Regions from separate parts of the Burkholderia sp. LMU1-1-1.1 genome, predicted to be linked through region 2. Evidence: riboswitches for the same ligand, from Rfam matches in the RefSeq annotation. Region 2 holds a riboswitch; the other holds the start of a gene.
The links. Region 2 has a riboswitch for glycine ahead of MRBLMU1_RS01935 (D-amino acid dehydrogenase). Riboswitches for the same ligand answer to the same signal wherever they lie in the genome.
Positions count from the first base shown of each region.

Region 1: linked by a shared signal. The riboswitch ahead of gcvT (glycine cleavage system aminomethyltransferase GcvT) and the one ahead of MRBLMU1_RS01935 (D-amino acid dehydrogenase) in region 2 are both predicted to bind glycine.

Region 1 is NZ_JBEGHG010000002.1:76,099-87,000, reverse strand. Features, by position in the region: gene MRBLMU1_RS02780 (DUF1631 family protein) at 1-2,153, opposite strand, end outside; gene MRBLMU1_RS02775 (methyl-accepting chemotaxis protein) at 2,388-4,277, shown strand; gene MRBLMU1_RS02770 (hypothetical protein) at 4,449-4,670, shown strand; gene MRBLMU1_RS02765 (ATP-dependent Clp protease proteolytic subunit) at 4,729-5,289, opposite strand; glycine riboswitch at 5,440-5,537, shown strand; glycine riboswitch at 5,584-5,699, shown strand; gene gcvT (glycine cleavage system aminomethyltransferase GcvT) at 5,775-6,896, shown strand; gene gcvH (glycine cleavage system protein GcvH) at 6,950-7,330, shown strand; gene gcvP (aminomethyl-transferring glycine dehydrogenase) at 7,456-10,350, shown strand; gene MRBLMU1_RS02745 (hypothetical protein) at 10,470-10,886, shown strand.
Region 2 is NZ_JBEGHG010000001.1:488,138-499,039, reverse strand. Features, by position in the region: gene MRBLMU1_RS01985 (peptidylprolyl isomerase) at 1-25, shown strand, start outside; gene moaA (GTP 3',8-cyclase MoaA) at 136-1,110, shown strand; gene MRBLMU1_RS01975 (type IV pili methyl-accepting chemotaxis transducer N-terminal domain-containing protein) at 1,203-3,152, shown strand; gene MRBLMU1_RS01970 (response regulator) at 3,175-3,846, shown strand; gene MRBLMU1_RS01965 (heavy-metal-associated domain-containing protein) at 3,869-4,141, opposite strand; gene MRBLMU1_RS01960 (NnrS family protein) at 4,339-5,547, shown strand; gene MRBLMU1_RS01955 (3-oxoacyl-ACP reductase) at 5,607-6,962, shown strand; gene MRBLMU1_RS01950 (ankyrin repeat domain-containing protein) at 6,991-7,524, opposite strand; gene MRBLMU1_RS01945 (lipid-binding SYLF domain-containing protein) at 7,786-8,640, shown strand; gene MRBLMU1_RS01940 (flavodoxin family protein) at 8,675-9,202, opposite strand; glycine riboswitch at 9,413-9,512, shown strand; glycine riboswitch at 9,513-9,625, shown strand; gene MRBLMU1_RS01935 (D-amino acid dehydrogenase) at 9,675-10,895, shown strand.

The sequences.
Region 1 (10,902 bases), on a different contig from region 2:
GCGCGCGCGTCGGCCTCGGCCTCGTCGGCCGCGTCGGCCTTCGCCTGCAGCTCCAGGCGCCGCTCGGCGGCCTGCCGCGCCACCTGCACCGATATTTCCAGTTGGCGCTCCGGCGACAGGTCCAGCGGCGCGCGCACGATGGACGCGTGGCACTCGGCCAGCTCGGCGAAGAATTGCAGGCGGTCGGCGTCCTGCCACTTGATCACGTCGAGCCACTTGTTCAAGGTCGCCAGCATGCCGGGCAACTTGGCGATCAACAGCTTGCGGTCGTCGGCGTTCAACTTGGGACGCACGCTCCAGATCAGTTCGTCCATGGCCTTGGTGGCATTGTTGACGGCGCCCGGCTTGCCGTCTTCGATGCTGTAGGCGACGGTCAGAACGGAGACCCAGCGCTGCTCGAGGAAGGCTTCCACCACGGCGATGACCTCGCCGGTGCCGATGCGCAAGGCCACGGCGTTTTTCGCCAGCTTGGCCGATTCCGCCATCTTTTCCTGCTTGAGCGCGGCGGCGATCGGTTCGGCGATGGCGGCCGCGGCGGCGCGCTCCTCGGCCTGGATCGACGCCTCCAGGTCGTTGACCGCCTGCGCGAACACCGACAGTTCCTGGTCGTAGTCGCGGCCGACGCGGTCGACGCTGCGTTGCATCGCCTTGAACAACGGATCTTCCGGCCCCTTGCGCTGCTCCCAACCCATGCGCGACAGCAGATCGATCATGCGGCGCGCCGGGTGCTCCTCCTGGAAGAAGAAGTTCTTGTCGACCAGCGCGGCCTTGAGCACGGGGATCTGCAGGAAGCGGATCAGATCGCGTATTTCCTGCGAGATGTTCTGATCGCGGAAGACGGTGTCGAAGATCGCCGTCAGCAAATCGATGGTGCTTTCGTCGGCGCGCGTCAGGCTGCCCTGCGGCACGCTTTGCTTTATGTTGGGCAAGTAGAACACGTTGGCGGGGATGGGCGCGCCGCCGGGCGCCGGTGCGCCGTCGGATTCCTCCTTGCCAACCGCGCCCGCCGCCGTGGTGGCCTGTAACTGTGCCAGATAGGCGAACAGCGGCTGCTTGGCGCCGATCTGCGACTGCCGCTGGGCTTGCTCGTTGCTGACGCCGCGCGGCTGGAAACCCTGGGCCGGGCCCTGCACCCAGACGCCCCCGGGCGCGCCGGCGGTGGCGAAGCCCGGCGCCGGACCCGCGACGGTGCCGCCAACCGCCCGCGCGGCCGCGCCCTGCCCGGCCGCGTTCGGCACCCAGACGGCGCCGGAGTTCAGCGCCGACATCGGCAAATCAGGAATGCTCAGATCGATACCGCCGGCGCCCTGCAGCAAGCCGCCGGCGATGTTGTCGACAATCTGGCCGGCGGCCGAACCGGCGACATCGCTGGACGCGAAAAATTGCCGTAGCTGCTGAGCCAGCGCCGCCTGGCTGCCGCGCGCGCGCTCGTTGGCCGCCGCCCTGGCCGCATCGGCCTTGCGCCCCTTGTAGCCATCCACCGAGCCCGGCAACACACCCTTGCTTTGCAACGCGAGGTTCAGCGCCTCGAGCATCGGCCCCAGCTCGATGAACATGCCCGGTTTGATGAGCGGTTGCAACAGCGGGGCCGATTCCGGCTCGGGATCGAATTCCAGCCACGCCCGCTGCAAGGCCACCAGGAACACCTCGGGGCGGAACGGGTTCTGGCTCACGCGCAGGATGTCGCGGTCCAGCAGGAACGCCAGCCGCACATTCAACGTCTGCAACGCGTCCGAATGCAGCGATTCGAACGGCTTGCTGACGCCGCCAAGCGCCACCCGGGTATCCATTTCCTCGAACGGCACCAGCGCCATCGGCTGGTCGGCGCCGCCGCGCTTGTCCTTGACGGACGGCGCCAACTCGGCGATCTCGCGGCGCAGCGCCTTCTCCAGGGCCTCCGTCGCCAGATGCAGGAACGCGAAGTGGCGGTTGCGCAGCAGATTGCCGGCACGCAGCCGTTGCTGGATGGCGCGCGTGTCGCCATCGGTGGCGTCGATCAGCGCGCCGGCCAGTTTGGTGGCCAGTTCCAGATATTGGTCGCCCGCATGCTTGACGGCGATGCCGATCAAGTCCTCCAACAAGCCATGCCGCGGCGAGACCGTCTTTTTCGGCCCGCCGCTGGTGCTCGGAGTGGTTGAGGTGTTAGCCATCATGTCGGCCTGCTGGTGATCGATCCGTAGACCTCATTCTTGCACAGTATTTCCACATGGCAATACCAACAATGAAAGAATCCGCGATTTTTTTGGCAGTTTGCGGGCTGTGTACCACTTTCTTCGTTCCAACAGCGGTTTTGACGAGGCGCAAAGAACAAGCTTGGACTTTGCTTAACATCATTATCTGGTCCGCCCTCCGCCCTCCCGCCGTCGCTTCCCTCACCAAGGATATCCATGAAATTCCTGCATAACCTGGAAACCTCCAGCAGATTACTGGTCGCCTTCGCCACCGTGCTGGTCCTGACCGTGCTGCTCGGCGCGACCGCGCTGGGACGCATGGGCGACATCAATCAGGCATCGACGCTGTTGTCGGGCAGTTGGCTGCCCCAGACCATCGCCGTGCTGTCACTCAAAAACGATCTACAGGAATTGCGCAAGCTCGAACACGTGGTCATCAGCGACAAGGCCAGCATCGACGGTTCCGAGCAAAAACTAAGTCTCGCACTATCCGCGTTCCGTGACAATGCCGACAGGCTCGGCAGGACAGTCAACGATGCCAACGTCAAGGCCGAGGCGATCGAATTACAACGAATGGCCGTCGCCTATCTGGCCGAACACGACAAAATGATGAAGCTGGCTAACGAAGGCAAAAAGGACGACGCGGTTGCCGTCCTCAAGGGCTCGTCGCAGCCGGCGCTCGATGCGGCCAACGCCCAGCTGGACAAAATACTGTCCAGCAATATGTCGGGCAGCCAGAAGGCGGCGCGCGGCGCCGACCAGGTGTACACGGTCGCGCGCATCACCACCCTGGCCCTGCTCGCCGCCGCGATCGGCTTCGGCGTGCTGCTGGCGCTGTGGCTGGCGCGCACGATCTCGGCGCCGCTGCTGCAGGTGATGCTGGTGGCGCGGCGCATCGCCGATGGCGACCTGAGCACCCGCATCGAGGTGCGCACGAGCAATGAAACCGGCAAGCTGCTGCAAGCGATGCAGCACATGAACGACAGCCTGATGACGATGATCGCCCAGGTGCAAAGCGGCGCCCGCGCGATCGGCCAGGCGTCGGCCGAGATCGCCGAAGGCAATCAGGACCTGTCGACCCGCACCGAGCAACAGGCCGCCTCGCTGGAGGAAACCGCCTCGTCGATGGAACAGTTGACGGCCACCGTCAAGCAAAACGCCGAGCACGCGGTGCAGGCCAACAAGCTGGCCGTGTCGGCGTCGGCGGTCGCGGTGCGCGGCGGCAACGATGTCGACCAGGTGGTCGGCACGATGGCGTCGATCAACGACAGCTCGAAGAAAATCGCGGAAATCATCGGGGTGATCGACGGCATCGCATTCCAGACCAACATCCTGGCCCTGAACGCGGCGGTCGAGGCGGCGCGTGCCGGCGAGCAAGGCCGTGGCTTCGCCGTGGTCGCCTCCGAGGTGCGCAACCTGGCCCAGCGCAGCGCGGCGGCGGCCAAGGAGATCAAGAGCCTGATCGACGACTCGGTCGACAAGGTCGTGCGCGGCGCGCAGCTGGCCGACCAGGCGCGGCTGACGATGGACGAGGTGGTGGGCAGCGTCCAGCGCGTGACCGGGCTGATCGGGGAGATCGCCGACGCCAGCGCCGAGCAGACGGCCGGCCTGGAGCAGGTCAATCAGGCGATCGCGGCGATGGATCAGGCGACCCAGCAGAACGCCGCGCTGGTGGAGCAGGCGGCGGCGGCCGCGTCGTCGATGCGCGATGAAACCGGCAAACTGAACGAGGCGATCGGCGCGTTTGCCGTGCACGAGGGCGCGTACCGGGACACGCCGCAGTCGGTCGGCGGCGCCGACGCGCTGGACACCCGTGGCACCGCCGCCCTGACGGGCGCGGCGGAGATGCCGGACCACCGGGAGACGCCCGCCGCGCCGGCCACCGCCATCACCCGCCGCGAGCGGCTCAAGCCGGCATTGCCGTCGGCGGACAAGCGCAAGGCCGCGCCGCGCCGCCCGGCCGCCAACACCGCCCCGGCCACCAGCGCCAAAGCAGGCGCCGAGGCGCATGCCAAGCCCCGCGCGACCGGGCGCGCCGCCTCCACAAGCGGCCTCGGGAAAGCGTCCGGCAAGCTCAGCAATGAAGTCGAATGGGAAGAGTTTTGATGAAGAGTGCGAGGCATGTTCCTACAGCCCTCCAAGACGCACTCCGATAGCAAGTGCCTGAGCGAAAACGCATCATTGCTCTACCAGAAACGCACACGTTGCCCACCGGTTTCCGGGAAGCACGGCGCGCTTTTGGCGAGTACGTTCTTTCACTTTCACAAAGGAATTAAAATGAACTCGAATCAAAAAGGCGGCGGCAGCAAGCAAGGCTCCAATCAAGGCAGCGGCAAGCAATCGGGAGACCAGGGTAGCAGCAAGCAATCGGGCGACCAGGGTTCTTCCAGCGGCTCGCGCTCCGGCACCCAGGGCGGCACCCACGAGCAACATGTGGAAGCCGGCCGGCAAAGCCACAAAAATGACGGCAACAAACAGTCGGGCAACAAAAACCGCTAATCAGGATGGATAGCTAGCGGCATCGGCGGCGCCTCCCTGGCGCCGCTCAACCTTCAGATCAAATATTGGCCACGCGCTGTCCGCGCGGCGGCACGAAATCCTTCACCGCGTTGACCATCCCCACCGCCACGCCCTCGGCCGCCGTCAGGTGCAGGTCGGAATAGGCGTGCGTGCGCCAGTGCTCCTCGGTCAGCTGCACATGGTCGCGCAGGATCTGCTCGGTGCGGGCGTCGTCCGCCTGCAAGCCTTCGACGATGATGCGCAGCGCGTCCGGCCGGGCGCCGTGCGGCGCGCTGGCGTGCGATTTGTGCACCATGAAACGTGCCGTGTCGCTGGCATAGCGCTCCTGGCCGGACAGGAAAAGTATGACGGCGATCGACGCCACCGCGCCGGCGTTGTAGGTGACGATCTTGATCGGCAGCTTGCTCAGGTAGTTGTACAGGCAGATGCCGTCGCTGACATAGCCGCCGTTCGACTGGATCAGGATGTGCGCGGTGGTGACGCGGTCCTCGGTCATGTCGGCGACGGCGTCGAAGACACGGCGCACCATGTCACTGTTGACGTCGCCGGACAGGGTGAACCACGCGTGGCCCTCGTAGGAATTTGGATCTTGGCTCATGGGTGGGCTCTCGAATAAGTATGATTTATTCTAGCAAATAGTTGTTTATACGGCGTTTTTATTGTTCGCCATTCGTGCGCGCCCCCGCTCATCGCACCCTCCCGCCTTGCCCGCAAGATTGACATTCCGGCCCTTCTGACATATATTCCCGAGTCTTGATCGGGAGAGGGTTGCGGGCGGATACGCCAACGCGGCCGCCGAAGGGGCACTACCCAAAAACTCTCAGGCAAAAGGACCGATCAAGGGACCGGCGCGGCCGTCATCGATGTCATCACATCGCGGCGGGATGCCAACTGGTCCAACTCTGGAGAGCGGCCGCGGCACACGCCGGCGGTCCACCGAAGGGGCGCACGGGAATCGAGTCCGACTCGTCCCGTAATCTCTCAGGTACCAAGGACAGAGGGGTCTGCGATCATTGTGGAAACAGCTTTTTAGCCGTTCCTTGTATGTTCTGTTAACCCCTTTTCGATATGGACCGAGGAATTATGACGCTCAAAGCCACCCCACTTAATAACGCACACCGTGCCGCCGGCGCCAAGATGGTCGATTTCGGCGGTTGGGACATGCCCGTCAACTACGGCTCGCAGATCGAAGAACACAACGCCGTGCGCACCGACGTCGGCATGTTCGACGTCGCCCACATGTGCGTGGTCGACATCAAGGGCGCCAACGTGCGCGCCTTCCTGCGCGGCCTGCTGGCCAACAACGTCGACAAGCTGCAGGTGTCGGGCAAGGCGCTGTACTCGTGCATGCTCAACCCGCAGGGCTTCGTCATCGACGACTTGATCGTCTACTTCATCGACGAGAGCTGGTTCCGCCTGGTCGTCAACGCCGGCACCGCCGAAAAAGACGTGGCGTGGATGCAGGCGCAAAACACCGCCACCAACAGCGGCGTGACGATCACCCAGCGCCGCGACGGCGATAACGCGATGGCGCTGATCGCCGTGCAAGGCCCGAACGCCCGCGCCAAGGTGTGGGAAGTCATCCCCGAATCGAAGGCCGGCACCGCCGACATGAAACCGTTCAACGTCGCCTTCGCGCACAGCGCGGCCTTCGGCGAGGCGATGATCGCCCGCACCGGCTACACCGGCGAAGACGGCTTCGAGATCGGCGTCGCCGCCGACCAGGCCGAGAAGCTGTGGAACGCGCTCGCCGCCGCCGGCGTCAAGCCCGCCGGCCTGGGCGCGCGCGACACGCTGCGCCTGGAAGCCGGCATGAACCTGTACGGCCAGGACATGGACGAAACCGTGAACCCGCTCGACGCCGGCCTGGCCTGGACCATCGACCTGGTGTCCGAGCGCGATTTCATCGGCAAGGCGGCTTTGCAGGCGATGGGCCAGAACGCCCAATTCGTCGGCCTGATCCTGCGCGAAAAAGGCGGCGTGCTGCGCGCCCACCAGAAAGTCATCGTGGCCGGCACCGACGCCGCCGGCGAGATCACCAGCGGCACCTTCAGCCCGACCATGCAGCAAGCGATCGCGCTGGCGCGCGTGCCCAACGGCGTGGCCGTCGGCGACACCGTGCACGTCGAAATCCGCGACAAGAAGCTGGCCGCCTCGGTGGTCAAGCTGCCTTTCGTCCGCAACGGTAAAATCCTCGCTGTTTAAATTGATTTAGTATCCCGACTAGTACCCCGACCCCTACCCCTCTGGAGCCTTACATGAATATTCCTGCAGACCTGAAGTACACCGAATCCCACGAATGGGTACGCGCTGAGTCTGACGGCACCGTCACCGTCGGCATCACCGAGTACGCGCAGGACGCGCTGGGCGACATCGTCTTCGTCGAACTGCCGAAGGTCGGCAAGAGCTACACCGCCGGCGACGACGCCGCCGTGGTGGAATCGGTCAAGGCGGCCAGCGACATCTACGCGCCGGTGTCGGGCGAAGTCATCGCCGTCAACGAAGACGTGGCCAGCGCCCCGGAATCGATCAACACCGACGCCTACGCGGCCTGGCTGTTCAAGATCAAGCCGACCGACGCCAGCGCGATCGACGGCCTGCTCGACGCCGCCGCCTACGGCAAGACCACCGAAGCGTAATTCATTAAAGACCGGCATCGCGCCGGCCTTTGCTTTAACCCGCACAGCCAGGCGGGGTCGGACCCCACCGGGTCCGACCCCAGGTTTGGCTTGGGGTTACCTCTCTCTTTTGGCCCTGACAAATCATGACCCGCTCCAGCCTCACCCAACTCGAAGCCCGCGACGCTTTCATCGCACGCCATATCGGCCCTGACGCCGCAGAACAGGAAGCCATGCTGGCGGTCCTCGGCTACGCCTCGCGCGCCGCCCTGATCGACACCATCGTCCCTGCCAACATCCGCAACAAGGCCACGCTGCCGCTGGGCGCGTACACGCAGCCGATGCCGGAACAGGAAGCGCTGAACAAGCTGAAAAAAATCGCCGGCAAGAACAAGGTGCTGAAGTCGATGATCGGCCAGGGCTACTACAACACGCTGACCCCGGGCGTGGTGCTGCGTAACATCTTCGAAAACCCGGCCTGGTACACCGCGTACACGCCGTACCAGCCGGAGATCTCGCAAGGCCGCCTGGAAGCGATCCTGAACTTCCAGCAAACCGTCACCGACCTGACCGGCATGGGCATCGCCAACGCCTCGATGCTCGACGAAGGCACCGCCGCCGCCGAGGCGATGACCCTGATCCAGCGCGTGGGCAAGTCGAAGTCGAACGTGTTCTACGTCGCCGACGACGTGCTGCCGCAAACCCGCGAAGTGGTCGAGACCCGCGCCAAGCCGCTGGGCATCGAAGTCAAGGGCTTCCATCCGGCCGAATTGGCCGGCATCGGCGAGGCCTTTGGCGTGCTGCTGCAGTACCCGGGTGTCAACGGCGTGGTGCGCGACTACAAAGCCGGCGTCGAGGCGGTCAAGGCCAGGGGCGCGATGGTGGTCGTCGCCGCCGACCTGCTGGCGCTGACCATGCTCACGCCGCCGGGCGAATGGGGCGCGGACGTCGTCGTCGGCAACAGCCAGCGCTTCGGCGTTCCGCTGGGCTTCGGCGGCCCGCACGCCGGCTACCTGTCGACCCGCGACGAATTCAAACGCAGCATGTCCGGCCGCCTGGTCGGCGTCACCATCGACGCCCAGGGCAACAAGGCCTACCGCCTGGCGCTGCAGACCCGCGAGCAGCACATCCGCCGCGAAAAAGCCACCTCCAACATCTGCACCGCGCAGGTGCTGCTGGCGGTGATGGCGTCGATGTACGCCGTCTACCACGGCCCTAAAGGCCTGCTGCAGATCGCCCAGCGCGTGCACCGCTACACCGGCGTGCTGGCGTCGAACCTGAAGACGCTCGGCTACACCGTCACCAACGACACCTTCTTCGACACGCTGACCGTCGCCGTCGCCAACGCCGAGCAGCTGCACGCCTCGGCCCACTCGCACGGCGTCAACCTGCGCGTCATCGACGCCTCGCACGTCGGCGTCTCGCTCGACGAGACCACCACGCGCGAAGACATCGCGCTGCTGTGGACCGTGTTCGCCCATCCGGTCGGCGGCCCGGCCCACGGCCCGGACTTCGACACCGTCGAAGCGGCCGTCGCCGAGTCGTTCCCGGCATCGCTGGCGCGTTCGAGCGAGTACCTGACGCACCCGGTCTTCAACCGCTACCACTCCGAAACCGAAATGCTGCGCTACCTGCGCAGCCTGGCGGACAAGGACCTGGCGCTGGACCGCACCATGATCCCCCTGGGTTCGTGCACCATGAAGCTGAACGCGACGTCCGAGATGATCCCGGTCACCTGGCCCGAGTTCTCCAACATCCACCCATTCGCGCCGGCCAGCCAGACCATCGGCTACCGCGAAATGATCGCGCAACTGGAAGAGATGCTGTGCGCGGTGACCGGCTACGCCGCCATCTCGCTGCAGCCGAACGCCGGCTCGCAGGGCGAGTACGCAGGTCTGCTGGTGATCCAGGCCTACCACCAGTCGCGCGGCGAAGGCCATCGCAACATCTGCCTGATTCCATCGTCGGCGCACGGCACCAACCCGGCATCGGCCAACATGGTCGGCATGCAGGTGGTGGTCACGGCCTGCGACGCCAACGGCAACGTCGACCTGGCCGACCTGAAGGCCAAGGCGGAACTGCATTCGAAGAACCTGGCGTGCGTGATGGTGACCTACCCGTCGACCCACGGCGTGTTCGAGGAAGGCATCCAGGAACTGTGCGAGATCATCCACTCGCACGGCGGCCAGGTCTACATCGACGGCGCCAACATGAACGCGCTGGTCGGCGTGGCGGCGCCGGGCGCCTTCGGCGGCGACGTCTCGCACCTGAACCTGCACAAGACCTTCTGCATCCCGCACGGCGGCGGCGGCCCTGGCGTCGGCCCGATCGGCGTCGGCGCGCACCTGGCCAAGTTCCTGCCCAACCAGCGTTCGAACGGCTACATCCGCGACAACGCCGGTATCGGTTCGGTCAGCGCGGCGCCGTATGGCTCGGCCAGCATCCTGCCGATTTCGTGGATGTACATCGCGATGATGGGCGCCGAAGGCCTGACCGCCGCGACCGAGACGGCGATCCTGAGCGCCAACTACATCGCGCGCCGCCTGTCGCCGCACTACCCGGTGCTGTATTCGGGCCACGACGGCCTCGTGGCGCACGAGTGCATCATCGACCTGCGCCAGCTGCAGGACGCCACCGGCATCAGCAACGAGGACGTCGCCAAGCGCCTGATGGACTTCGGCTTCCATGCGCCGACCATGAGCTTCCCGGTGCCTGGCACCTTGATGATCGAGCCGACCGAAAGCGAATCGAAGGCCGAGATGGACCGCTTCATCGACGCCATGATCGCCATCCGCGGCGAGATCGCCAAAGTGGAGAGCGGCGAGTTCGATAAGCTGGACAACCCGCTCAAGTTCGCGCCGCACACGGCCGAGGTGCTGACCGCCGACAAGTGGGAACGCAAGTACAGCCGCGAGGTGGCGGCCTACCCGGTGCCGTCGCTGCGCAAGCAGAAGTACTGGCCGCCGGTCGGCCGCGCCGACAACGTCTACGGCGACCGCAACCTGTTCTGCGGCTGCGCGCCGATGAGCGATTACGAGTAACGACTGACGAAGGCGCGCGCGGCGTTTAGCGCGGCTCCCCAAAAAAGCAGGTGAACCTCACGGTTTTGCCTGCTTTTTCCGTTGTAAGATGGATATTCCATATATCCGGGAGCTGAACGATGCATCCAGTGTCTCTGCCACGCCTGTACATGCTGAGGGCCGTCTATCTGATCATCGCCGTGGGACTGGCCATGGTCGTTTGGCCGGGGATTATTCGTCATGACAAGCAGTGGGAAATGATGCAGGGGGTCGTCAACTGCATGCTCGCCGCGTTCGGATTGCTGTGCGCCGTCGGCGTGCGCTACCCGCTGCAAATGCTGCCGGTGCTGCTGTGGGAACTGGTGTGGAAAACGCTGTGGCTGGCGATCGTCGCGCTGCCGGCGTGGCGCGCCGGCCAAATGGACCAGGCCATGACGGAAAACGTGTTCGCCTGCCTGCTGGTGGTGATGATACCCATCGCCATGCCGTGGCGGTACGTCTTCGACAATTACCTGAAACGGCCCGGAGACCGCTGGCGCGACGCCGTCGATGGTTGAAAATCGAGCCGCTGGC
Region 2 (10,902 bases):
CGCCAGTTCGCCGTTGGTACAGTGATAACAGGCGGGATAGTCACAAAGAACTATCCCGCCTAGCCCCTCATGCCCAGTGCCAAGCGCAGCTGCCGCCACTACAATGGCCTCACACCATACAACAGGAGAGCGACGATGTTAAGCGACCGGTTTGGTCGATCGATCGACTATCTGCGGGTATCGGTCACCGACCGCTGCGACTTGCGCTGCACGTATTGCATGCCCAAGGATTTCAAAGGCTACGAAGACCCGCCGGACTGGCTCAGCTTTGACGAGATCGAACGGGTCGTCGCCGCCTTCGCCCGCCTGGGCACCTCGCGCGTGCGCCTGACCGGCGGCGAGCCGCTGACCAGGCGCCATATTCCCCAGTTGGCCGCGCGCCTGTCGGCCTTGCCGGGCGTGCGCGACCTGTCGCTGTCGACCAACGGCACCCGGCTGGCGCGCCACGCGGCGGCGTTGAAGGCGGCTGGCGTTACGCGCGTCAACGTCAGCCTGGACACGCTGGACCGCGACTGTATGGCCGGCATCACCGGCCGCGATTGCCTGCCGGCCGTACTGGAAGGCCTGCAGGCGGCCAAGGCGGCCGGCCTGGCGCCCGTCAAGATCAACATGGTCGCGATGCGCGGCGTCAACGACGCCGAGATCGACGCCATGGCCGCCTTTTGTATAGAACAAAGCTTCATGCTGCGCCTGATCGAGGTCATGCCCATGGGCGAGACCGGCCGGAACACGGCCTACCTGAACCTGGCGCCGGTGCAGGCCCGGCTGGCCGAGAAGTTCGGCCTGCGGCCGCAGGCGCTGGAGCTGGGCGGCGGACCGGCGCGCTACTGGTCGACGGCCGACGGCAGCGCCAGCATCGGCTACATCACGCCGCTGTCCCAGCACTTCTGCGCCACCTGCAACCGGGTCCGCCTGTCGGTCGACGGCACCTTGTACCTGTGCCTCGGGCAGGAGCGGCAGTTCCCGCTGCGGCCGCTGCTGCGCGGCGGCGCCACCGACGCCGAACTGGAGCAGGCGATCCGCGAGGCCATCGAGCTCAAGCCGCAAGAGCACGACTTCGGCCGCCAGCCCGGGAAGATCGTGCGCTTCATGTCGCAAACCGGTGGCTGACGGCCTCTGCCGCCGGTTATACTTGCCCCTTGTCTTAGATTAACGGAGTCGTCGATGCCGCATCCCGCCCCATCCTATCGGCGTGCTCCGCCATGCTGAAGCCCCAGCTGTTCGCCGGTTGGCAAAAACTGTCGACCCGCATCGTCGGCTTGCTGCTGAGTTTCCTGGCGGTGGCGCTGCTGGTGATCGGCTCGACACTGTTGCTCTCCTGGCAGCTCGAGGGCAGCGCCGCCGCGATCAACGTCGCCGGCAGCCTGCGCATGGACAGCTACCGGCTGGCGATGCTGGCCGGCCAGCTGGACACGCCAGCCGGCCGCGCCGACCCCACCGCCGCCAGCCTGGTTGGCGCGCAGATGACGCGCATCGACGCCACGCTCGCGCTGCTCGAGCACGGCGACCCGCAGCGCCCGCTGTTCCTGCCGCCGACCGCCGTCATCCGGGGCGTGTTCGCCGAGGTGCGCCAACAGTGGCGCACCGAGCTGGCCCCGCGCACCGGCGCCTTGTTGGCGCGCTATCCGACGCCGCCGGCCGAGGTGCGCGCGCTGCAACAACAGCTCGGCGAGCGCTTCGTGCACCGTGTCGACCAGTTGGTCCAGCACATCGAACGCGACAGCGAGGGACGCACATTCTGGCTGCGCGCCTCGCAACTGTTGCTGCTGGCGTTGGCGCTGGTGGGTACGGTGAGCATCATCTACCTGCTGTTCGACATGATCGTGGCGCCGGTGACACGCTTGCAGGGCGGCCTGGAGCGCATGCGCGAGCAGGACTTCAGCGTGCGCCTGCCGGTCGACAGCAGCGACGAATTCGGCGCGCTGGCGAACGGCTTCAACCAGATGGCCGACAAGCTCCAGGATTCCTACGCCCACCTCGAGGAGCGGGTCCGTACCAAGACCGCCGAACTGGAGCAGCAGAACCGCGAACTTGCGCTGTTGTACGACAGCGCCGCCTTCCTGCAACAGCCGCAATCGGCCGAGGCGATGTGCGAAGGCTTCCTGAAGCGCATCAGCGACTATTTCAAGGCCGACGGCGGTTCGGTGCGTATCCTCGACCCGAACCGGGGCAACCTGCACATGCTGGTGCATCACGGCATTTCCGAAAAACTGGTCGAGACCGAGCGCTGCCTCAAGGTGGGCGAATGCCTGTGCGGCGAGGCCGTGGTCAGCAAGCTGGCGGTGATCCATGACCTGCGGCGCATGGATCGCGGCCACACCCTGCAGTGCCACCGCGAGGGCTTCGCCACAATCTCGATCTTCCATATCTTCGCACAGCGCCAGCACCTGGGCTTCTTCAACCTGCATTTCCGAAAGACGACCGTGTTCACCGCGGCGCAGACGGCCTTGCTGGAGACGCTGGGCCAACTGCTGGGCACCGCCATCGAGAACCAGCGCCTGCAGGGACGCGACCGTGAACTGGCCATTTCCGAGGAGCGCAATCTGGTCGCGCAGGGTCTGCACGACAGCATCGCCCAGGGCCTGAACTTCCTGAACCTGCAAGTGCAGATGCTGGAACAGTCGCTCAAGGTCGGCCGCGTCGACGAGATCGAGAGCATCGTCCCGGCCCTGCGCGCCGGCGTCGAGGAGAGCTACCAGGACGTGCGCGAGCTGCTGCACAACTTCCGCACCCGTCTTCAGGAAGGCAACCTGGTGACGTCGCTGGAAACGGTGGTCGACAAGTTCCGCCGGCAGAGCGGCATCGCCGTCGATTTCGCCGCCGACAGCGACGGCGCGCCGTTCCCGCGCGAGCACCAGCTGCAACTGTTGTTCATCGTGCAGGAGGCGCTGTCGAACGTGCGCAAGCACGCTTCGGCGCGCCAGGTGCGCATCAAGCTCACAGACGGCGAGGATTTCGACCTGAGCATCGGCGACGACGGCCATGGCTTCGATCCCAAGGGACTCGACGCCAAGGGCGGCGCCCATGTCGGCATCACCATCATGCGCGAACGCGCGCAACGCATCGATGCCCGGCTGGACGTCGAGTCCGCGCCCGGCGCCGGCACCGTCGTGCGCGTGCACCTTGGCCGCGCCCAGCGGCGCGCGGCGTAATCATTCAAGAGAGGCTACACCCATGCAAACCAATCCGGATTCCAACGCCATCAGCGTGCTGCTGGTCGACGACCACACCTTGTTCCGCAGCGGCATACGCTCGCTGCTGCAGCGCCATCCGGAGTTCAACGTGGTGGGCGAGGCCGCCGACGGCTTCGAGGGCATCAAGCGCGCGCTGCAACTACAGCCGCAGGTGGTGCTGCTGGACCTGAACATGCCGGGCATGTCGGGCGTGGAAACGCTGCAGCTGATGCGCCAGGATTGCCCCGACACCGCCATCGTCATGCTGACCGTGTCCGAGGACGCCGAGGATCTGAGCACGGCGCTCAAGGCCGGCGCCAGCGGCTATCTGCTCAAGAACATCGACACCGACTACCTGACGCGTGCGATCCGCCGCGCCGCCGCCGGCGAGACCGTGGTGGCCGAGGCGATGACGGCCAAGCTGGTGGCGCAGCTGCAAAGCGGTGCGGCGGCGCCGGTGGCCTCCGAGCTAGACAAGTTGACGCCGCGCGAGCGCGAAATCCTCGATTGCCTGGCGCGCGGCGAGAGCAACAAGAGCATCGCCCGCAATCTGGAACTGGCGGAAAGCACGGTCAAGATCCATGTCCAGAACGTGCTGAAAAAGCTCAAGCTCAGCAGCCGGGTGCAGGCGGCGGTGTATGCCGTCGAGCACCGCATGCAGGGCGGCGGCTGATGCGCCGCCGCCTGGACTGCGGTCAACCGCCGCAGCAGCCACCGCAGCAACCGCCGGCGTTGGCTTTTGGCTCTGGCGCGCCGTCGTTCGGATAGGACGGATAACCGGCCAGCGCGAGGGCGCGCGTGAGCAGGTGCGGCGACGTCAGCGTTTCGTCGACGCGCATGATCGCAATGCCGTCGCGCAGCGAGACGCTCACTTCGCTCACGCCGTTTGTTTCATTGAGAATTTGGGCGACCTTGTCGGCGCAGGCTTCGCCATCCATGGCGTCAATTTTCAGTACTGTGGTGTGCATCGCATTTCCTCGTTTGGTGTATCGGCTGAATCAACCCCTACAGGCTAAGCGAAAGCGGCGCGGCGGTCGATGCCTGTGGGCCGCTCGCGGCCGGTATTTTCGATTTCCTTGATGCAGGTTAAGCCGATTGGGCGCTGGTCTTCACAGGTACTGACACCGCGCAGACAATATGCCGGAACTCTAAAGGAATGACGATCATGACCTTGCTGCATATCGAAGAACCCGCGGCCCGAGCGGGCGCCTGGCACACCGGCCACCCTTTGTGGCGGCTGGGGTTCCGCCCCTTCTACCTGGGCGCGGCGCTGTTCGCGGCGCTGTCCATCCCGCTGTGGATGGCGCAGTATTTCGGCTGGATACGGGGTGGCCTCGCCAGCCTGCTGCATGTCGGCTTCGCCTGGCACATGCACGAAATGGTGTTCGGCATGGCGGCCGCCGTGGTGGTGGGATTTCTTTACACGGCGGCGTTCAACTGGACCGGCCTGTGGACGCCTGTGCGCGGCAAGCTGGCCGCGCTGGTGATGCTGTGGTTGCTGGGCCGGGTGGCGATGCTGCTGGCGCCGCCACTGGCCGCCGCCATTGTCGACTGGACGTTCCTGCCGCTGGCCGCCTGGCCGTTGTGGCGCGTGATGCGCCAGTCCGGCAACAAACGCAACTACTTCCTGGTCGTCCTGCTGGGCCTGATGGCGCTGGCCAACGGCGTGTTCCACGCAATCACCCTGGGCTGGCTAGCGCAGGCGCCGTTGGCGCCGATACAGGCCGCCATCCTGGTGATCGTCATCATGGAGACGGCCATCGGAACCCGCATCATCCCCATGTTCACGCGCAACGGCGCGCCGGGCACCACGCCGCTGGTGCAGCCGATGCTCGACCGTGTGTCGCTCGGCCTGTTGACGGCGTCAGCCCTGGCGTGGGTGGCGGCCGCGCCGGCTTGGCTGTTCGGGCCGCTGGCGCTGGCCGCGGCGGCGCTGGTGCTGCTGCGCTTGTGGCGCTGGCAGGCGTTGCGCACGCTGTCGGTGCCGCTGTTGTGGATCATGCACCTGTCGTATGCGTGGATCGCGGTCGGCTTCGTGCTGCTCGCGCTGTCGAGCTGGAAGTTGGTGAGCGCCAGTGCCGGATTCCACGCGCTGGCCGTTGGATCGATGGCGGGACTGATCCTGGGCATGATGACGCGTACGACCTTGGGCCACACCGGACGTCCGCTCAAGGCGGGCCGGGCCGAGCGCGCCATGTTCGTGCTGATCCAGCTCAGCGCCCTGTCGCGCGTGCTGTCGGCGCTGGGCTGGGACAATGCGGGCGGCTCGCTGCTGCTGGCCAGCGCCGCCTGTTGGGCGGTCGCGTTCGGCCTGTATGCGCTGGTCTACCGTCCGTACCTGGCTAACGCGCGGGTGGACGGCAAACCGGGTTAGCACGGAGCCCGCCGGCGATGCGGGCATAATACTGTGTTTCCCGTCTCGAAGAAAAACACATGTCGGATTTGTTAATGCGCTTGAATGGCAACCCGCTCACCGGCGCCATCGCCAAGGCGATCGGCCTGCCGAACCCCGTGCCGCTGTCGCGCGAGGCGGGTCCTTATGTGGAGCGGCCGTTCGATGGCAAGCGCGTGCTGTTGTGCCGAACCGCCGGCGGCTATGCGGCCGACGCCATGGCGGCGGCCTTGGCGCGCGCCGGCGCGGCAACGCTGGACGCACCGCCCGCCGACGCCGGGCCGCTCGATATCGTGGCGATGGACGCGACCGGCTGCGTGACGCCGCAGGATTATCGGGCGTTGTACGACGGCTTGCATCCCGTCGTGCGGCGGCTGGTCCGCAATGGCCGGGTACTGGTGCTGGCGGCCGATCCCGGCGCGGCGGCCACGCCCGTCGCCGCCGCCGTTGCGCGTGGTGTCGAGGGATTCGTGCGGTCGCTGGCGAAGGAGATCGGCGCGAAGGGCATCACCGTCAATCTCGGCTATGTGGCCCGCGACGCGCTCGACCGGCTCGACGGCCCGTTGCGGTTCTTCTGCGGCGCCCGCGCCACCTATGTGACCGGTCAGGCTTTTCACCTCGCCGGCAGCGTCGCCGCACCCGCCGGCATGCCCTCGACGCAGGTCTTGTCCGGTAAGGTCGCGCTGGTGACGGGTGCCGCCAGGGGCATCGGACTGGCCGTGGTGGAGCGGCTGGCGCAGGAGGGCGCCACCGTGGTCGCGCTCGACGTGCCGGGCGCGGCGGAGGAGTTGCACAAGGCCTGCGGCCGCTACGCCGCCGTTCCCTTCCTGGCCGATATCGCGGCGCCGGACACCGCGGAGCGCCTGGCCGGCTTCCTGCTCGAACGCTTCGGTGGCGTCGACATCGTGGTCCACAACGCGGGCATCACGCGCGACCGCACGCTGGCCAATATGCAGGAACATTTCTGGGATCTGGTGGTGCAGGTCAACCTGGCCGCCGTGATGGCGATCGACCAGCAATTCCTTGAGCGCGGCGTGCTGCGGGACGAGGGCCGCATAGTCTGCCTGTCGTCGGTCAGCGGCGTGGCGGGAAACTTCGGGCAGACCAACTACGCGGCGTCGAAGGCCGCGCTGATCGGTTATGTGGCGGCCCAGGCGCCGCTGCTGGCGCCGCGCGGCATCTGCATCAACGCCGTGGCGCCGGGCTTTATCGACACGCCGATGACCGACGCCATGCCCATGGTCGTGCGGGAGATCGGCCGGCGCCTGAATTCCGTCAAGCAGAGCGGTCAACCGCGCGACGTCGCCGAACCGATTACCTTCCTTGCCACCCCGGGCGCGTTCGGCATCAGTGGCGCGACCCTGCGCGTTTGCGGGCAGGGCTTGATCGGGGCGTGACGCTGGAGCGCGGCAATCGCGGCGTGGCTTACGGGTTTTTTGCAGCCAGCAGGGCGGCCGTATCCTTCGCCCCCATCGTCTGCGCCAGCGAGATCGCCGTCATGCCCCGGCTGTCGACCGCGTCGACGGCCGCGCCGCGCTCGATCAATAGATTGAGGATATCGGTGCGGTTGAACATGGCCGCCATCATCAGCGGCGTCTTGCCGTCCGGACTGGCGCCCTCGATGTCCGCGCCATGGGCCAGCAGCAGTTCGGCGATGTCCAGGTAGCCTTTGTAGGCGACGCCGGCCAGCGGCGTCTGTCCCTGATCGTTGGCGACGTTCGGATCGGCGCCGGCTTCGAGCAGCACGCGCGCCGTGTCCAGGTGGCCGTGGTAGCACGCCAGCATGATCAGGCTGTCGCCCTTTTCATTGCGGAAGCCGACGGGCAGGCCCTTGGCCACCATCCCGGCCAGGCGCTCCGCTTCGCCGGCTCGCACCAGCGTGAATACACCGCGTATGAATTCCAGGGTTTCGGCGTCCATCGCCGGGGCGGGCGTTGCCGCCTTTTCATTCTCTGCCATGTCTAGCCTTCATCAAGTTATTTCGGGGTAACGATAAGTATGCCTGAGTTCAATTTTAAGCGATGTACGCTGTCGCACGTGCAAGGCAGGGTCGCACGCATAGCAGGCTCGAGACCTGATGTTCTTGCGCCGGCGCAGGTGCGGGTCGGTTTTTTCGCACACTTTGTGTGAGATCAAAGGCGTTGCCGGACCTCCGGCGCTAGCATGATTTGGGTACGCACCTGCGTACGACATTGTATGGAGCGCACAAAGGGGGAAACTATGATGATCGAGCGTAAAAAGCAGGCGGGAGCGCTAGCATGGGTGGCCGCGACGTTGCTGTCCGGCGCGGCGGTGGCCCAGTCTGGAAGCGGGCAGAGCGGCCAAAGCGGCCAAAGCGGCACCAGCGGACAAAGCGGACAAAGCGGACAAAGCGGACAAACCGGATCGAGCGGACAGGGTGGCTCGGCAAGCCAGACCGGTGAGAGCGCCCGGAGCGGGCGTAGCGACACGGGCAGTCTCGGCGCCAAGCCCGCTCAGCGGGCATCGCAACGCGTCAGCGACGCGCTGTCGGTGGTGCGCCAGCTGGAGGCGGAACCGCGCATGAAACAATTGTTGCAACAGGCAAAAGGCGTGCTGATTGTTCCATCGTATGGACGGGCGGCGCTGGGCGTGGGCGCCCATGGCGGTGCCGGCTTGCTACTGCTGAAACGGTCCGACGGCAGTTGGAGCGGGCCGGCGTTCTACGACCTCGGCGGCTTGACGGTCGGTCTTCAGGCCGGCGTGGAAGGCGGGCCGGTCGCGCTGGTTCTCAACAATGAGAAGGCGGTCAACGAGTTCATGAAGAAAAACAATCTTGCCCTGAGCGCCGATGCCGGCCTTACCGTGTTGAACTGGAGCAGGCTGGCGCAGGGAACGGCGGGCACCGGCGATGTCGTGGCCTGGAGCGGGACCAAGGGCTTGTTCGGCGACGTGGCGGCGGTGGGCGTCAATGATATCCGCTTCAACCAAAGCCTGACCAATGCCTATTACGGCCGGACGCTGTCGCCAAGGGAGATCGCGGCGGGCACCGTCAGCAACCCGCAGGCCGAGCCGTTGCAGCAGGCGCTGGGCCAGGCGGCGACCATCGCCCGTTGATGCCAGGGGCGCCGCCCCTCCGCCGCGCCACGGTCTACACGGGGTGTATCAGCGGGGCGGACGGCGCCGACTCTTCATGGTCCCGCTGGACGATCGCGAGTTCGCCGGCGAAATCGGCCAGCGCTTGCTGGTAGTGGTCCGACAGCACGTCGCTCTGGCGCAGGCACAGGCTGGCGATGGGCAGTTTGTTGCACATTTCCGCCATCGACGTCAGCACGTCCTGGCCGTCGCCGCCGCCGGCCGTGCAGAACAGGCCGATGCGGCGGAAATGCTCGCGCTGCCGCAGGATGTAGCTGCGCATCGGCGCGCTCATTTGTCCGGCCCAGACCGGCGTGCCGAGCAAAATGAACGGATAGTCGGCAGGGCGGCGTTGCGGCGGGGCGATCTCGCCCGGCAGCTTGCGCCAGCCTTGCCACGCCGAACGCAGGAAGCCGGCGGCGCCGTCGCGCGGGCGTAGATCCTGCGGTCGCTCGATGTCGGCGCCGCAGGCCTGGGCCAGCGTGTTGGCGACTTTGGCCGTCACGCCGGTGCGAGAGTAGTACACGATGAGGCAAAGTTTCATGGCAGCTCCTTTTCGGCGCAAGGCGGCCGGCGTGCCGGGTCTTTGCTGGTTTGACCGACAAGGGACGTCGCGGTTCCCCGCCGCGACGATTGTCTGCCGTCCACCGCCGCCGGTGCTGTGCCGGGTCAAGCTTATGGCCGGTTGCAAATCCAACGGGGATAGTAAAGCCGCAATTTTTCGGGTAAGCTAGGCGCGTTGTGGCCAAAAGCCATCGCCGTATCGGGAGAGACTGTTCCAGCATAGGCTGACGAACGGCGCCGAAGGAGCAACCGCCCCGGAAACTCTCAGGCCAAAGGACCGATACAGCACTTTAAACTCTGAAGAGCGGCAGGACTCGGACGTCGTCCCCCGCACCGAAGGAGCAAGCGCTGCCGCCATCGCGGCCCGGCGTGAATCTCTCAGGTCCAGAACAGAGGGGGTGTCTTTGCGCATGTGCGCCGAGACCATCCCCTTTGACGGTTCGGAGTCCTTCATGAAAACCATAGCAATCATTGGCGGCGGCATCACCGGCGTCACCACCGCCTACGCCCTCGCCAAACGCGGCTTCTCCGTCACCCTGCTGGAACGCCACCGCTACGCGGCGATGGAAACCTCGTTCGCCAACGGCGGACAGCTGTCCGCCTCCAACGCCGAGGTGTGGAACCACCGGTCCACCATCGCCAAGGGCCTGAAGTGGATGCTGAGGAACGACGCGCCGCTGCTGGTCAATCCAAAGCCGGGCTGGCACAAGCTGTCGTGGTTCGCCGAATTCATCGCCGCCATGCCGCACTACCGCGACAACACCGTCGCCACCGCGCAGCTGGCGCTGGCCGCGCGCGAGTATCTGTTCCAGTGGGCCAGGGACGAGGACATCGCCTTTGACCTCAAACGGGAGGGCATCCTGCACATCTACCGCGACCGCGCGGGATTCGAGCACGCCGCCGGCGTGTCGAAGCTGTTGTTGCAGGGCGGGCTCTCGCGCCGCGCCGTCACCCCGGAGGAGATGCGCGCCATCGAGCCCACGCTGCGCGGCGAGTACTACGGCGGCCACTACACCGTCAGCGACAGCACCGGCGATATCCACAAATTCACCACCGGCCTGGCGTTGGCGGCGCAACGGCTCGGCGCCGATCTGCGCTTCGGCCAGCAGGTGACGGCCATGCGGGCGGACGCGGACGGCGTCGATATCACCGTCGAAGAGGATGGTTTCGGCGAAACCCGCCGCCACGACGCGGTGGTCGTTTGCGCCGGCACCGCCAGCCGCGCCATGGCGGCCATGCTGGGCGACCGCGTCAACGTCTATCCGGTCAAGGGTTATTCGATCACGGTTCATCTGAACGACGCCGCCAGCCAGGCCGCCGCGCCGACGGTCAGCCTGCTCGACGACGAGACCAAGCTGGTGACCAGCCGCCTCGGGGACGACCGCTTCCGCGTGGCCGGCACGGCTGAGTTCAACGGTTTTAACCGCGATATCCGCGCCGACCGCATCGCGCCGCTGGTGGACTGGGTGGGGCGATGCTTCCCCGGCGTGAGCACGCGCAGCGTCACGCCTTGGGCCGGGCTGCGGCCGATGATGCCCAACCTGATGCCGCGCGTTGGCCGGGGCAGGGCGCCGTCGGTGTTCTATAACACCGGCCACGGACACCTGGGCTGGACGCTGTCGGCGGCCACGGCCGAGATTCTGGCCGAAACGATGGGCGCGGCCGGCCGTTAATTAAATC